Regions from separate parts of the Cytobacillus sp. QJM3NY_8 genome, predicted to be linked through region 1. Evidence: riboswitches for the same ligand, from Rfam matches in the RefSeq annotation. Region 1 holds a riboswitch; each other region holds the start of a gene.
What was found. A riboswitch is a leader RNA that binds a small molecule or an ion and turns the genes downstream of it on or off. The one in region 1 is predicted to bind S-adenosylmethionine.

Region 2: another riboswitch for S-adenosylmethionine. It lies ahead of AC0VZ9_RS04240 (LLM class flavin-dependent oxidoreductase); the one in region 1 lies ahead of AC0VZ9_RS08780 (2,3-diketo-5-methylthiopentyl-1-phosphate enolase).
Region 3: another riboswitch for S-adenosylmethionine. It lies ahead of AC0VZ9_RS24460 (methionine ABC transporter ATP-binding protein); the one in region 1 lies ahead of AC0VZ9_RS08780 (2,3-diketo-5-methylthiopentyl-1-phosphate enolase).
Region 4: another riboswitch for S-adenosylmethionine. It lies ahead of AC0VZ9_RS23855 (O-acetylhomoserine aminocarboxypropyltransferase/cysteine synthase family protein); the one in region 1 lies ahead of AC0VZ9_RS08780 (2,3-diketo-5-methylthiopentyl-1-phosphate enolase).

Annotation. Positions count from the first base shown of each region.
Region 1 covers NZ_CM149681.1:1,670,977-1,674,631, reverse strand. The annotation lists gene AC0VZ9_RS08790 (methylthioribulose 1-phosphate dehydratase) at 1-415, opposite strand, end outside; gene AC0VZ9_RS08785 (2-hydroxy-3-keto-5-methylthiopentenyl-1-phosphate phosphatase) at 412-1,074, opposite strand; gene AC0VZ9_RS08780 (2,3-diketo-5-methylthiopentyl-1-phosphate enolase) at 1,067-2,299, opposite strand; SAM riboswitch class I at 2,386-2,489, opposite strand; gene AC0VZ9_RS08775 (pyridoxal phosphate-dependent aminotransferase) at 2,582-3,655, opposite strand, start outside.
Region 2 covers NZ_CM149681.1:778,673-782,327, forward strand. The annotation lists gene AC0VZ9_RS04230 (ABC transporter ATP-binding protein) at 1-169, shown strand, start outside; gene AC0VZ9_RS04235 (ABC transporter permease) at 177-1,160, shown strand; SAM riboswitch class I at 1,278-1,381, shown strand; gene AC0VZ9_RS04240 (LLM class flavin-dependent oxidoreductase) at 1,492-2,541, shown strand; gene AC0VZ9_RS04245 (ATP-grasp domain-containing protein) at 2,557-3,513, shown strand.
Region 3 covers NZ_CM149681.1:4,765,890-4,769,544, forward strand. The annotation lists gene AC0VZ9_RS24455 (methionine ABC transporter permease) at 1-419, opposite strand, end outside; gene AC0VZ9_RS24460 (methionine ABC transporter ATP-binding protein) at 409-1,440, opposite strand; SAM riboswitch class I at 1,550-1,650, opposite strand; SAM riboswitch class I at 1,753-1,852, opposite strand; gene AC0VZ9_RS24465 (DMT family transporter) at 1,927-2,841, opposite strand; gene pdxR (MocR-like pyridoxine biosynthesis transcription factor PdxR) at 2,973-3,655, shown strand, end outside.
Region 4 covers NZ_CM149681.1:4,647,820-4,651,474, reverse strand. The annotation lists gene AC0VZ9_RS23865 (MFS transporter) at 1-933, shown strand, start outside; gene AC0VZ9_RS23860 (SCP2 sterol-binding domain-containing protein) at 1,135-1,473, shown strand; SAM riboswitch class I at 1,525-1,626, shown strand; gene AC0VZ9_RS23855 (O-acetylhomoserine aminocarboxypropyltransferase/cysteine synthase family protein) at 1,779-3,095, shown strand; SAM riboswitch class I at 3,235-3,338, shown strand; gene AC0VZ9_RS23850 (methionine ABC transporter ATP-binding protein) at 3,492-3,655, shown strand, end outside.

The DNA of each region.
Region 1 (3,655 bases):
GAATCTCGAGAACAGCATCTTCCTCCCACTTATCAAATGCTTTAATCAGCTCTTGCCCTTTAAATGTAACCGCCGCCTGATCACCATAAATTTCTGAAATGACATTATTGTCAATAGTATGTACATGAAGACTGCATTCAGCTTTCGTTCTTCGATATATCTCAGAATGCAGAAGTGTTTCAGCAGAAGGCTTTAAATGTGTTTCCCCTGCCGGGTGTCCATATTCATCAACAAGGAGAAAGTCTTCATCAGTGCGTTTCCTTTTATCCTTTCCGCTTGCTGTTACGAGGAATTGAAGGGGATGTGAGCTGACCTTAATGGCCAGATTTCCGCTTGTTCCCATAAACCAGTCCCTTTCTGCAAGCTCTTCCTTAATATCTGCAAGCTCATTCCATTTTTCCCCAACTCTGCTCATACCCTCACCTCATTTAATCTTTTTAAAAGCTCAATGCAATCATAGAATGTTTCAAAGGCAGAATGATTTAGGTTCATCTCTTTGCTTTTCTCCAGGAGCAGATCTCTGGCAATGACAAAGTCTGCCTGTTTGGCAGCCTCCAGATCGGTTACTGAATCTCCGATCACCACTTTAAAGGTGTTCTCATCCACCAGTTTCCTCATAATAGAAGGCTTGCAGCAGCCGCAATTCTTATTGCATTTTTCATCGCAGCTATGGGGCCATAAGATATTAATTGTATCGCCGCTAAAATCAGAACTATTGCAGAACACCTCTTCAAAGGGTCCATACTTATCCAGTACAGGAGCCACAAAAAAATCTATTCCTCCGCTGACTATATAAAGCGGTATTTTTTCTTTTTCCAGATAATCGATAAATGGCTGAAATCCCTCTCTTACTCTTGCATTTTCTAAGATGAAATCGGTGATAGCATCTTTCAGACTGCTTGGCAGAAGGGAAAACATCTTTCCTACTCCTTCTTGAATGGTAATTTCCTGTCCCAGAACTTGATTTTTTAACCCCTCCCATTGAGAAGGAGCAAAGTGCTTCATGATATGAATGATGTTATCGTTTTCGGTAATAGTTCCATCAAAATCACAAAATACCGCCACTTTAGCCATTCTTTACAGCCACCTCTTTGTACCCCCACAGATCAATCGCTTTTTTTAATTCAGGGAAGTTTGATGGAGCATCTGTTAAAGAAGCCCCATTTAAAATTAAATCTATCGCCTGGCGGAATGCCAAACCGCCTCCTCTTGCCCCATCCGGATGCCCATGTACGCCACCTCCGGCATTAATTACACTGTCTATTCCGAAGTCTTCGAAAAGCAAAGGTACAAGACCCGGATGGATGCCGGCTGATGGAACCGGAAAGGTTCTTTTGCAGAAATCATTCCTAGTCAGGGTATCCCCAATTGATAAGGCCAGAGTTTTTTCAAGGGCAACCGATCCATAAGGTGAAGGGAATAGAGACAAGTCTGCGCCTGCATACCTGAGGAGTTTGCCTAAAAGCAAAGGATAGGAAATCCCATAAACACTTGAAGCAGAAAGAGCTCCACTAACTGCAGGATGTGCCATGATAGGCAGCCCTATCTCATCATCTTCTCTTAATGACTGCAAAACATCGAGCCCATACGAGAATACGTTGAAGAGAAGAAGATCTGCACCAAGTCTGGATGCTTTCCTTGCCTTATCTTTTAAATCAAAAGACCTGCCTGTTAAATTCACAGCATATAGGGTACGGTGGCCTGTTTCCTCATAAACCTGCCTTAGCACTTCTTTGCCTTCGGTTATCCGGGCTTCAAAAGGTGTAAGGCGGTTTTCAAATAGAATTTCATCATCTTTTACAAGGTCGATGCCGCCAAGGGCCTGTTCCCTCAGCTGCGAAGTTAAAAAATCCATGTCTTTGCCCAGCACCCCTTTGAAGATGCTCATCAGAAGGGGTCTATCATATACATTCAGTTTTTCCCTCAGTCCGTCAATCCCGAATCGTGGCCCAGGAAAAAAGCTTTTAAGTTCATTGGAAAACTGTAAATCTAACAATTTAATCTTTCCATCCAATGATAGTTTTCCAAAGACTGTTGTTAATATTGCCGGTAAATCAGGACTGAAATTAACAGTTGGATAGGCAATCTTAATGACTGCGGCTGTTTCCTTTTTTTCTTCATCTTTAGTATAGTCTTCAACAGAAACGACCCTGCCTTTATGCTTTTCCAGCTGCTGTTTTTCTAGTTCCGGCAAATGGGTCCATGACCCGACCGTTAAGCCTAAAGCGATCTCCTCGGCCTTTTTCTCCGGGTTATGTTTTTCATCATGAACCAGATACGTTGCAATAATTTCACTCATGTATATTCTTCCTTTCAAAAATCAAAGAATGAAAACAATAAAAAACCTCTTCAAATAAGAAGAGGTTAGGATAGCAATCTAACATCTTCTTATCTTTCAGCTATAAGCTGCAAGATTTAGCACCGTGCTCATGTATAAGTCGGTTGCCGGGCTTCATAGGGCTAGTCCCTCCGCCTGCTCTTGATAAGAAAACGAAACGAGTATTCAGTTAATTTAGAATTAAAATTTAATTAGAATTATGACAGTGCTTAATATTTTTGTCAATTGAATTATGAGAAAAATTTAAAATAAATTTAATTTTTTTATTCTGCCCACTGCTTCTTTAAGTCTCTCCTCAGATGTCAGTAAACCCGCTCTCACATACCCTTCTCCAAAATCACCAAATCCGATGCCTGGTGCAACCGCAATATGCGCTTTATCCAAGAGATAGTCAGCAAACTCTTCCGATGTAAATTGTTCAGGGACCTTGAGCCATGCAAAAAAAGAGCCTTTAGGAGCTTGAACATTCCAGCCGATTTCCCTGAGGCCAGAGATGAATGTATTACGTCTGGATTCGTATATGGAATTCAATTCTTTAACACAATCCTGTGGTCCTGACAGAGCAGCTGCTGCAGCTTCCTGAACAGCACCAAACAAGCTGACGTATAGATGATCCTGCATAAGGTTCAGTGCTGCGATGACACTTGCATTTCCAGCTGCAAATCCAACTCTCCAGCCTGCCATATTAAATGTTTTTGAAAGTGTATAAATTTCAATTCCGACCTCTTTTGCCCCTTCTGCCTGAAGAAAGCTTTCAGGCTTTATGCCGTCAAAGCCAATTCCTCCATATGCAAAATCATGGACGATGCAAATACCATGGCTTCTGCTCAAATCAACTGTTTCTTGAAAAAAGTCCTTGTTTGCCACTGCTCCAGTGGGATTATTTGGATAATTAAGGAACATCAGTTTTGCTGCATTAAGCTGGTCTGCTGACAATTCACTGTATACTGGCAGGAAGTTATTTTCTTCTCTTAGAGACATTGTCACCATTTTTGCTTTGGCAAGTGCAACACCTGACCAATAATCAGGATATCCCGGGTCCGGAACCAATACGCTGTCCCCAGGGTTTAAAAGGCATTGAGGGATTTCAACCAGTCCGGCTTTACCACCAAAAAGGATGGCTATTTCGGTTTCAGGATCCAATTCAACATTAAATTCCCTTTTATAAAAGTCAGCAGCTGCCTTTTTTAAATACGGGAAGCCCTGGAAAGGGGAATATTTATGGTTTTGCGGATTATCGGCTGCACTTTGAAGACTCTTGACAATATGCTCTGGTGTAGGCATGTCAGGATTGCCCTGTCCAAGATTGATGACATC
Region 2 (3,655 bases), 890 kb from region 1:
AGAACTATATGATGACCATACTATACACACTCTTATGGATGATAGCAAAACCTCGCTCCTGAATGAAGCTTTAATGAAGGCGGGTATTGATGTATGGACGATCGAAAGGAAAGTGCAGACATTGGAGGATCTATTTATTAGTTTGACAGGAGGCGATCATATTGTCTAATCCAAATATGGTTGGCCTGATTCATAATGAAGTGATGAAGATTGCTTCCAAAAAACGCATGGCGGTTGTCATCGTTATTTTAGTCATTCTAGTCTCTATGTTTACATACGCACAATACCGGGAGATACAGGAGAAAATCGAAAAACAGGGTACTCTGGACTGGAGAGTGGAGCTTCAGCAGGAGATTGTCGATCGGCAAAATCGGCTGGCATCGAGCGGAATCCAGGACGAGTTTAGACAGTTCCTTGAATTTGATCTGAAGCAAAAGCAGTATTATCTGGACAACGATATTAACCCAAACTATCCTGGAGCCCCTACGTTTATCCGCATCTTTTTCTCACAGGGAATTACGCTTGTCCTGCCTTTATTCATTATTATTATAATGGCTGATATTGTGAGCGGGGAATATAATGATGGCACCATCAAAACATTGCTGTCCCGGCCGGTTAAACGATGGAGAATCCTGATGGCTAAATGGCTGACGGTTTTGCTGTATACGTCATTGCTGATGGCGGCAACCGTGATTGTCTGTTATGGGGTTTCAGGAATCGTGCTCGGTTATGATGGCTGGACTGCACCTATTTTGACCGGATTTCAAGCTTCTGCATCTGGTGAGTTTTCAACGGAATACATCCATATCCTGTCGATGTGGGAATACCTGCTGATGTCAGTTGGGCTTGCCTGGGTGGTAACAGCGGTTGTTGGAACCATAAGCCTCATGATATCGGTTCTGGTGAAAAATACAGCGACTGGAATTGGGGCGATGATGGCCGTGTTAATCGCAGGCACCCTGTTATCTTCTATCGGTTCGAGCTGGACGAGCTCCAAGTATTTAGTGAACTTGAACTTTGATCTGATTAACTACTTAGAAGGTCAAGCTCCGCCGATTGAAGGGATGTCACTGCCATTTTCATTAACCATGCTTGGGATTTGGGCTGCCGCCTGTCTTGCTGTTGCGTTTTGGAATTTTACCCAGAAGGATATGTATTAAGAGTGTCATTATATAAGGATAATCCTTATTAGTATTTAGAGTTCAGAAATAATTGATTGACAATTGGGTGAATTTAAATTATTATCGCTTTAATTAATTAAAAAATTGAATATTTTCTTCTTATCCAGAGAGGTGGAGGGACTGGCCCTTTGAAGCCTCGGCAGCAGGTTCTGATGAATACTGTGCCAATTCCAGCAAGCGCATCGCTTGAAAGATGAGAAGAGGGTTGATAAAACTCTCTTCTTAGGAGGAGAGTTTTTTAATTGTTTATAAATCCAACTTAAGTTATGCGAAAAGTAGATATTTAAAAATGCAAGAGGAGAGAAGAAAAATGAAATATGGTTTCTGGTTGCCGATTTTTGGAGGCTGGCTGCGAAATGTAGAAGACGAAAATATGCCGCCAACCTTTGAATATGCTAAAAACGTCATTCAGTCGGCTGAAAAATGGGGATACTCGACTACGTTAATAGCTGAATTATATTTAAATGATATTAAAGGACCGGACCATGATTCTCTTGAAGCCTGGTCCACGGCAGCCGCACTTGCAGCCGTGACGGAAAAAATTGAAATTATGACCGCGGTCCGCCCTGGTTTTCATAATCCTGCTGTAGCAGCAAAAATGGCAGCCAATATTGATCAAATCAGCAACGGCCGTTTTACTCTAAATGTGGTTTCTGCCTGGTGGGCCGAAGAAGCGCGTCAATATGGCGGTATTTTTACAGAACATGATGAGCGTTATGCCCGCACTGAGGAGTTCATTGATGTTCTAAAAGGGTTATGGACGGAAGAAACCTTCCATTATTCCGGTCAATTTTACGACTTAAGGGACACGAAGCTTGCTCCAAAGCCAGTTCAAAGACCTAACCCGATTCTTTATGCAGGCGGTGAAAGCGAAAAAGGCAAGCAGACCATTGCAGAAAAATGTGATGCTTATGTTATGCACGGCGGAACGGCTGAGGAGATTGATCTGAAAATAGGAGAAATGAAGGCACGGCGTGAACAAACGGGCAATGCGCCATTCAGTTCTTTCGGAATGGCTGCTTATGTTATTTGCCGTGATACAGAAGAAGAAGCTCTTGCTGAGCTTGAAAAAATCACGGCTGTGAAGGATTCCAGCGGTTACGCCGGTTTTAAGGATTTCACTACAAAGTCACAATTAGAGCAGCAGATTCAGCTGCAGGATTACTCTGTCTCTAACAGAGGTCTGCGGCCAAACTTAGTAGGAACACCAGAGCAAATTGCTGATCGGATTTTACAATATGAAGAAGCTGGCCTAGACTTATTATTATTGCAATTTTCACCTCAGCTGGAGGAAATGGAACGCTTTGCAAAGACGGTTATGCCATTAGTGGAACAAAAACGCAGTTTAATAAAGAGCTAGAAAGGGGCCATAATAATGAGCAAGGTATATGTAATTCATGAAAATAGTGAGTGGACAGTCCATTTGACAAAAAGGCTGGAGGAACTGGGTGTTCCTTATGAAGAATGGCATTTAGACGAAGGAACGGTAGATTTATCGGCAGAACCTCCAGAAGGAATCTTCTATAGCCGGATGAGTGCTTCTTCTCATACCCGTGATCATCGCTTTGCAGCTGAATTTTCGGGACAAGTATTGGCCTGGCTTGAAGCACATGGCCGTACAGTGTTGAATGGAACGAGCGCTCTGAAGCTTGAAGTTAGTAAGGTTTTGCAGTACTTGGAGTTAAACAAATCTGGTGTCAGGACTCCCAAAACGATTGCAGCGGTTGGAAAACAACATATTATTAAGGCAGCCGAAGCATTTGCCGGACAGCCGTTTATCACGAAGCATAACCGTGCCGGTAAAGGCCTGGGTGTTCAATTATTCCATAGTATTGAAGCTCTAAAAGCTTATGTGGAGGGACCTTCCTTCGAAGAGCCTGTTGATGGCATTACCCTTATTCAGGAATATATTCAATCTCCTGAAAGCTATATCACCCGCTGTGAATTTGTCGGAGGCAACTTTGTTTATGCCGTCAGGGTTGATACATCGGAAGGATTTGAACTATGCCCTGCGGACGCATGCCAGATTGGCGACTTATTCTGCCCTGTTGGAGAAGAAGCAGAAGAGAGGCCAAAGTTCAAGATCATTGAAGGTTTTGAGGACGAAATTTTAGAAAAATATAAAGACGTTCTGGCCAGGAATCATATTCAAGTCGCTGGCATTGAATTTATCAGAAATGCTGAAGGTGACATTTTTACTTATGATATTAATACAAACACAAACTATAACTCTGAAGCAGAAGCGAAAGCTGGAAAATATGGAATGCTTGAGTTAGCTTCATTGTTAAAGAAGACATTGGAAGAAAAATACGCTGCAACTGCAACGGCTTAATTTGTGAGGACCTGCTATAGCAGGTCCTATTGTCTTTTACTGCAGCATGTTTTATAAAGAAGCAATCCCAATCAATCTTGCGATGAGAGGGATTGCTTCTTTAGTGCTTAAGAGAGCTGCCTAAACCAGGCAGCTTTTTTTT
Region 3 (3,655 bases), 2.2 Mb from region 1:
TCCGGAATCAGGAATTTTAGTATTATCTGGCCTGGTGTTGCTCCCATTGCTTCTGCAGCTTCTATAACACCCGGATCTACCTCAAGCAATGAGTTTTCTATTAATCTTGCAATATATGGCCCGGCATAAAAGACTAGCGGCACTACGGCTGCAGCCGTACCTATCGATGTTCCGACAATCAGCCTGGTAATGGGGATAATGGCTACCATTAAAATAATGAAGGGAACTGATCTGAAAATATTAATAATGCTGTTTATGATATTAAAAACAACGAGGTTTTCCAGCAGATGCCCTTTCCTTGTTACGACAAGCAATATACCAAGCGGCAGTCCGATAACAGCTGAAAACAGCAATGAGAATGCCACCATTTGAATCGTTTCGATTAAGGCTTCGATGATTTTTTCCTGATTAACTAGCACGTGTTGTCACTTCCTTTATTGAAACTTTTTCCTGGCTGATGTACTGAATAGCACGTCTGATTTCACTGTCTGGACCCTGGAATTCGACAATCAGGTTGCCAAACGGTGTTCCCTGAAGTTCAGTAATATTTCCAAACAGGACGTTGAAGTCGATATTAAACTTTTTGGCAACCTGCGAGAGGAGCGGCTGCCCGGCAGAATTTCCAACAAAGTTGATTCTAAATACCTTTTGAAGCCCTTGCTGTTTTTCAATCACTTCTTTAATGGAGTCAGGTATTTGATCATTCATGACAGTGCTGACAAAGTTTTTCGCTGTTTGCGTCTTTGGTGATGAAAAGACATTGAAGACGGTTCCTTCTTCGATAATTTTTCCTGCCTCTATTACAGCGACACGATCACAGATCTCTCTGATTACAGACATTTCATGGGTAATGATCAGTATAGTAATGTTGTATTCTTTATTTATTTTTTTCAGCAGCTGCAGGATAGAGCTGGTTGTCTGCGGATCCAGCGCTGAAGTTGCTTCATCACATAATAGAATGGAAGGCTGGGTCGCCAGCGCCCTGGCAATTCCGATCCGCTGCTTTTGCCCGCCTGACAGCTGATCGGGATAGCTGTTTGCCTTGTCTGCAAGCCCCACGAATTCTAATAGTTCATGGACACGCTTTTTGATGTCATCTTTAGGGATCTTAGCCAGTGTGAGCGGCATCGCCACATTGGCAAACACTGTTTTCGAATTTAAAAGGTTAAAATGCTGAAAGACCATCCCGATGTTTCTTTTCACTTCGCGAATTTCTCTTACAGATAAAGCCGTCAGATCATGTCCACTGACAATGACCTTTCCTGAAGTCGGCTTCTCCAGCCAATTGACACAGCGGATCAAAGAGCTCTTTCCCGCACCGCTGAAGCCGATCACACCGAAAATCTCACCTTTGTTAATCTTTAAGTCTATTCCATTTAAAGCAGCTACCTGCTGTCCTCCGCTTTCATAGATTTTCTTTAAATTCTGAAACTCTATCATTCAGCATCTCTCCTTTTCTAAATGTTATATATAATTAATCCTATATGAAAACTAAGAATTATATCCTGAAATTTACCCCTTCTAACAGAAGAGGTTTTTTGAAGTCCCCTCCTTATCTTTCAGGCTATCGCCTGCTGGATTTGGCACAGTGCAGTCTGCCTGCTGCCGAAGCTTCATTGGGCCAGGTCCCTCTGCTTCTCTCGATAAGAATTATTCATATGTTTATGAATAGAATCTTGATGCATTTTTTTCGGATAAAAACAAAAACCCTCTTCTAAAGAAAGAAGAGGGCAGCATTTATCAATGGTCCTCTTCTTATCTTTCAAGCTACGCTTGCTGGATTTGGCACGGTACACTTTTGTCCGCTGCCGAGGTGTCATAGGGCCAGTCCCTCAACCTCTCTGGATAAGAAGATTTTTATTATTCGGTTGTTTAATATGCTTATTACTTTACCACCATAAAGAAAAGGATGTCAATCATTATTTTTCAAATATTTTCACTTGGGCCATTTTCAAAAATTTCCGTTACTTTAACAGAGCTGTCTTTACGGTGAATAATCATCACACCTGCCAGAGCGATTATACCACCCGCAACGGATAACATAGTCGGCACCTCTCCCAGCCAAACCCAAGCAATGACAAATGCTATTGCTGGTGTCAGATAAAGAGAGCTTGTCGCTTCAGAAGTCCCTCCTATGGACGCAAGAAAAGCTAGGGCAATATATGGAATTACCGTTGGAAAAATCCCCAAATAGATGACACTTAAAGTGGATTCGGCCGATGCATGAAAGATCTCATTACCAAGCCCAGGAAGATAAATCAGCATAAAACCAGTCCCTGCCCATACCGTATAGGATGTAAATGACAAAAATCCGTATTTATTAAAATATTTAGTCTGAAACACGAAATAGATGCTTTCTGAAATGGAAGCAAGCAGGACAAATAAAATACCGGTTTGGATTTCAAACCCTCCTCCTGCACCAAGCGAAATAAGTGCGGCACCAGCAAAACTGACTGCGGAACCAGTCCACCTGACCCTTCCAAACCTTTCCCTTAAAAATAAAGCAGCCAACGCAGCCGAAAAGATCGGAGTCATTGATACAATCAAGCTTGCCGGCCCGGCGCTTACTGTTTTTTCCCCAATGTTGAGAGCTGTATGATAAACCGTAAAACCAAGGAATCCAAGTATAAAAATAGCAGGAAAATCTTTTATATCCGGAAGACGCATCCTTGTCAGCAGTGCTAAGACACCAAGTGCAGCCGAACCAACTAAAAGTCTAAAAAGGGCAAGGTGCTCAGGGGAGTACGATTCAAGCCCAGCCCGAATTCCCGGGAATGCGGATGCCCAAAGAATGATGATAGAACTATGCGCCCCGATAATCATAAATTTCTTATTTGCCAACTTCATCCCCCTTATCAACATTTCCAGCCATTATCTGTGCTGCTTTTCAGGATAATCAATAACTGATACAATGTCCTCAACCAATTAGGAAAGAATTTTGCCAGCCAATTTTCATAAAGGCGGTTATATGGATGGATACAGCACAATTGCCAAAATATCAGCAAGTTATTGAGACTATTAAAGGAAAGATTTCCAAAGGGGAATGGCCAATCGGAAGTAAAATTCCAAGCCAGCGGAAACTGGCTGAGGAGTTTGGAGTAAACCGAAGCACAATTATCACTGCTCTGGAAGAACTTGCTGCAGATGGACTAATAGAAGGGAAAACGGGGGTTGGCACAAAGGTTATTAATAATACTTGGACCTTGCTCGCTTCAAGGCAGTCTGCCAACTGGAGTGAATATATCGATACAGGGATACACAGAGCCAGCGAAAAAATCGTTCAAGAAATTAATGATTTAGAAATGGATCCCGCTTTTATACAGCTCAGCAAAGGAGAGCTTTCCCCTGAGATTTCCCCTGTGCAAACGATGCAGAAAGTTCTAAAGGAAGCTGCTGATGAATTGAGTGAACTCGGTTATGAGGAACCAAAGGGGTATTTGCCATTAAGACAGGCAGTTAGTGAATATTTGGCAGCATCTGGAATAGACGCTTCTCCTTCCTCGATACTTATTGTTTCTGGAGGGCTGCAAGCCCTGCAGCTTGTTTCATTGGGCCTTGTGCAAAGAGGGGCACCCGTATTTCTGGAAAAGCCCTCTTACTTATATTCTTTACAGCTTTTCCGGTCATCAGGCATGAATTTAAAAGGATTGCCGAT
Region 4 (3,655 bases), 2.3 Mb from region 1:
ACAGGGCTGACTACAGCATTTCTGCAAGTATCCGGCATACCATGGCTGGCTGAGAATTCTAAGGCTGACCAACGGGTTCATTTATTCAGCACCCATTTTGCCATTATGACGGGTGCAAATGTAATCGGAAACTTAAGCGGAGGCATCTTTACGGATGTATTTTCTTTATTTGTGGACCAGCTCACCAGCATCCGGATTACACTTCTGATTGCAAGTGTTTTCTTCATAGCAGGCCTTGTTCCCATCCTTCGTTTCGCAGAAGCTCCGAAAGATAAAAACGATGTAAGAGGCATAAAAGGTTTTTCGTTCAAAAACCTATCCGCTAATAATGAAGGCGTCAAAATTATCGCCATGTTTGCTTTTGCGCAGCTGCTGATAGGAATTGGAGCAGGACTGGTTATCCCTTATCTAAATCTATACTTCGCAGACCGTTTTGAAGCTTCCAATTCAACCATTGGCATTATTATTTCATTAGGGCAGGCTGCCACAGCTTTTGCTATGATTATCGGCCCGGTTGTGGTAAGGAAGGTGGGAGAAGTCAGAGCAGTTGTAATCCTGCAGCTCATGTCACTTCCTTTTCTGCTTTTAACTGCTTATACAGAGAATCTTTGGCTGGCTGCCATCGGCTTTTTGTTCCGGCAGGCATTAATGAATGCTGGAAACCCAATACAAATGTCGCTGATGATGTCTAGGGTAAATGATTCGATGAAAGGGCTGGCAAACTCCGTTAATCAGATGGTTTTCAATCTGGGCTGGGCTGTAATGGGGCCTATTTCAACAGGAATTGTCATGAGATATGGAGATTATTGGGGATATGCACTCGTATTCTCCATTACAGCTTCTTTATATTTGATTGGCTCTCTCTATTTTTTCTTTGTTTTCAAAAACTATAAAAAGACAAAAACTGCATCACCTTCCGTAAAAACAGTATAATCTGACATATTTCTCGGGAAATGAAAGACAATGCCTAATAAACAGGTATTGTCTTTCTGGTTCTTCCAGAATTAATAAATTTGAAATGCGAGAACTGTCTGGCTCCAGCGATCTTCTGATTTTGTCGAAAGAAAATTAAAGGATTGAAGCCATTTATTACTGAATATTAAAGATGATAAACCCATTAAAAGAGGTGAGGCTGTGAAGGATTTACCTGATGTATTTATCCGGGAATTAAAGTCTAAAGGTCATCTTGGATACTTTTTAAGAAAATCAAATTTCTCTTTGCTTATTAAGGCGGGAAATATAAGCATTCCTCTGGAAATTATGAATGGGGAAATCCGGAAGGCCAGTCACACCAGTAATTTTGATGTGGAGGTCTCGGGCTCTGAAGAAGCTGTGCTGTCATTGATTTCAGGCGAGTTAAAGTTAAGGGATGCTATTTTCCAAAATAAAATAAAGATGGAAACCACCTTCAGAAAAAAATTGCTCCTCGAATCCTTTTTCTGTTTAGGGAAAATTTCATATCACAATACTTGACCATTTTTTAAATAGTATGATAATATCGTTTTAATATCAATTAACTGAATATTCTTATCAAGAGAGGCGGAGGGACTGGCCCAGCGAAGCCCGGCAACCGGTAAAGTACACGGTGCTAAATCCAGCAGAGCGGGATGCTCTGGAAGATAAGAAGAGACGATAAAGCCCTCTTCTTATGAAGAGGGTTTTTTCATAATATCAGACTTTTTTCTTTGAAATTTGATAACTGTCTAGCTCCAGGCACCTTGCATTTTTCTTAGTTCTTCGATAAGAAATACTAAAATTTTTATAGAGGAGAGAAAGCAATGACTGATAAACAAAAAAATTACCGTTTTGAAACAATTGGAGTGCATGGGGGACTGAAGCCAGACCCTGTAACTGGCGCAAGGGCGGTACCGATTTACCAGAACAATGCTTACCAGTTCAAGAATACAGATCACGCTGCAGATCTCTTTGCTCTTAAAGAGCCAGGATATATTTATAGCAGGATACATAATCCGACTGTAAGTGTATTTGAGGAAAGAGTGGCCTTGCTTGAAGGAGGAGTTGGTGCCCTGGCTCTTGCAAGCGGACAATCTGCCATTACGCTTGCCATTTTAAACATAGCTGAAGCAGGGGATGAAATTATTGCTGCGTCCAATTTATATGGCGGTACTTATAATTTGTTTGCAGTCACACTTCCCAAGTATGGAATTAAAGTGAAACTGGTTGATCCAAAAGAGCCGGAAAATTTCCGTAACGCGATTACAGATAAAACAAAGGCCATCTTTGCCGAAACGATAGGGAACCCAAGCTTAAAAATCCTGGATATTGAAAAGGTAGCAGCAATTGCACACGAGAATGGTGTGCCGCTGATTGTCGATAACACTTTTGCTACACCTTATCTATGCAGGCCGATCGAACATGGGGCTGACATTGTTATACACTCTGCGACTAAATGGCTGCTCGGCAATGGAACAACAATGGGAGGAATTATTGTAGACGGAGGAAAATTTGACTGGAATTCCCATAAGTTCCCGGGCTTTACAGAGCCAGATCCCAGCTACCATGATATTGTCTATAGCGAAGCAATTGGCGAGGCGGCTTATATTATCAAAGCACGCGTACAGCTTTTAAGAGACTTAGGGCCTGCTATGAGTGCGCAAAGTGCATTTCAATTCACATTGGGGCTTGAAACTTTGCATGTACGGATGAAAGAGCATGTTGCCAATACGAAAAAAGTAGTGGAGTATCTAGAGGCGCATCCAGCTGTTAATTGGGTCCTGTATCCTGGAAATGAAAGCCATCCGGATAAAAAATTGGCGGATAAGTACTTGCCGAAAGGAGCAGGAGCTGTGGCTGTGTTTGGAATTGCTGGCGGAAGAGAAGCAGGTGCCAAGCTAATAAACAGCCTGAAGCTTTGGGCACATGTGGCAAATGTCGGGGATGCAAAGAGCCTGATTATCCACCCTGCAAGTACAACTCACCAGCAGCTGGATGAAGAAGGTTTAAAAGCTGCGGGAGTGCCGGAGGATCTAATTCGAATTTCTATCGGAATCGAGAATGCGGAAGATTTGATTGAAGATCTGGAACAGGCGATCGAAGCAGCTGCAGGCATTACATCACTTTCTGCAAAAGCATAAAGGAAAATTTACCATTCATTTTTTTCCGAAAGTTTAAAATTTCTTCGTTGACACCTTTTTGATGGCTATGATACGATAGCAAACGTAATTAATAAACTGCTTAATTTATTAAAATATTAATTGAATATAAATCGTTACGCTCTTATCAAGAGAGGTGGAGGGAAGTGCCCTATGAAGCCCGGCAACCGTCAATTATTTGAAATGGTGCCAATTCACTCAAAGCATAGCTTTGACAGATGAGAGAAAGGACTTAATTTTTAATGCCTTTCTGCTCATGTGCAGAAAGGCATTTTTGCTTTTAGCGCATGAAAGCCTATAAGGAGTAAAAAATAGGGGAATATAAGCAGTCTAATAATTATAATCTGTATCTTTCGATTAAAGAGGTGACAATTCACGTTGATTTCTATAAAAGATGTACAGAAGATTTTCTCTTCAAAAAAAGGCCAGGTAAAAGCTGTTGACAATGTAAACCTGGAAGTAAAGGAAGGAGAAATCTTCGGAGTTATCGGATATAGCGGTGCAGGTAAAAGTACCTTGATCCGCATGCTGAATGGGCTGGA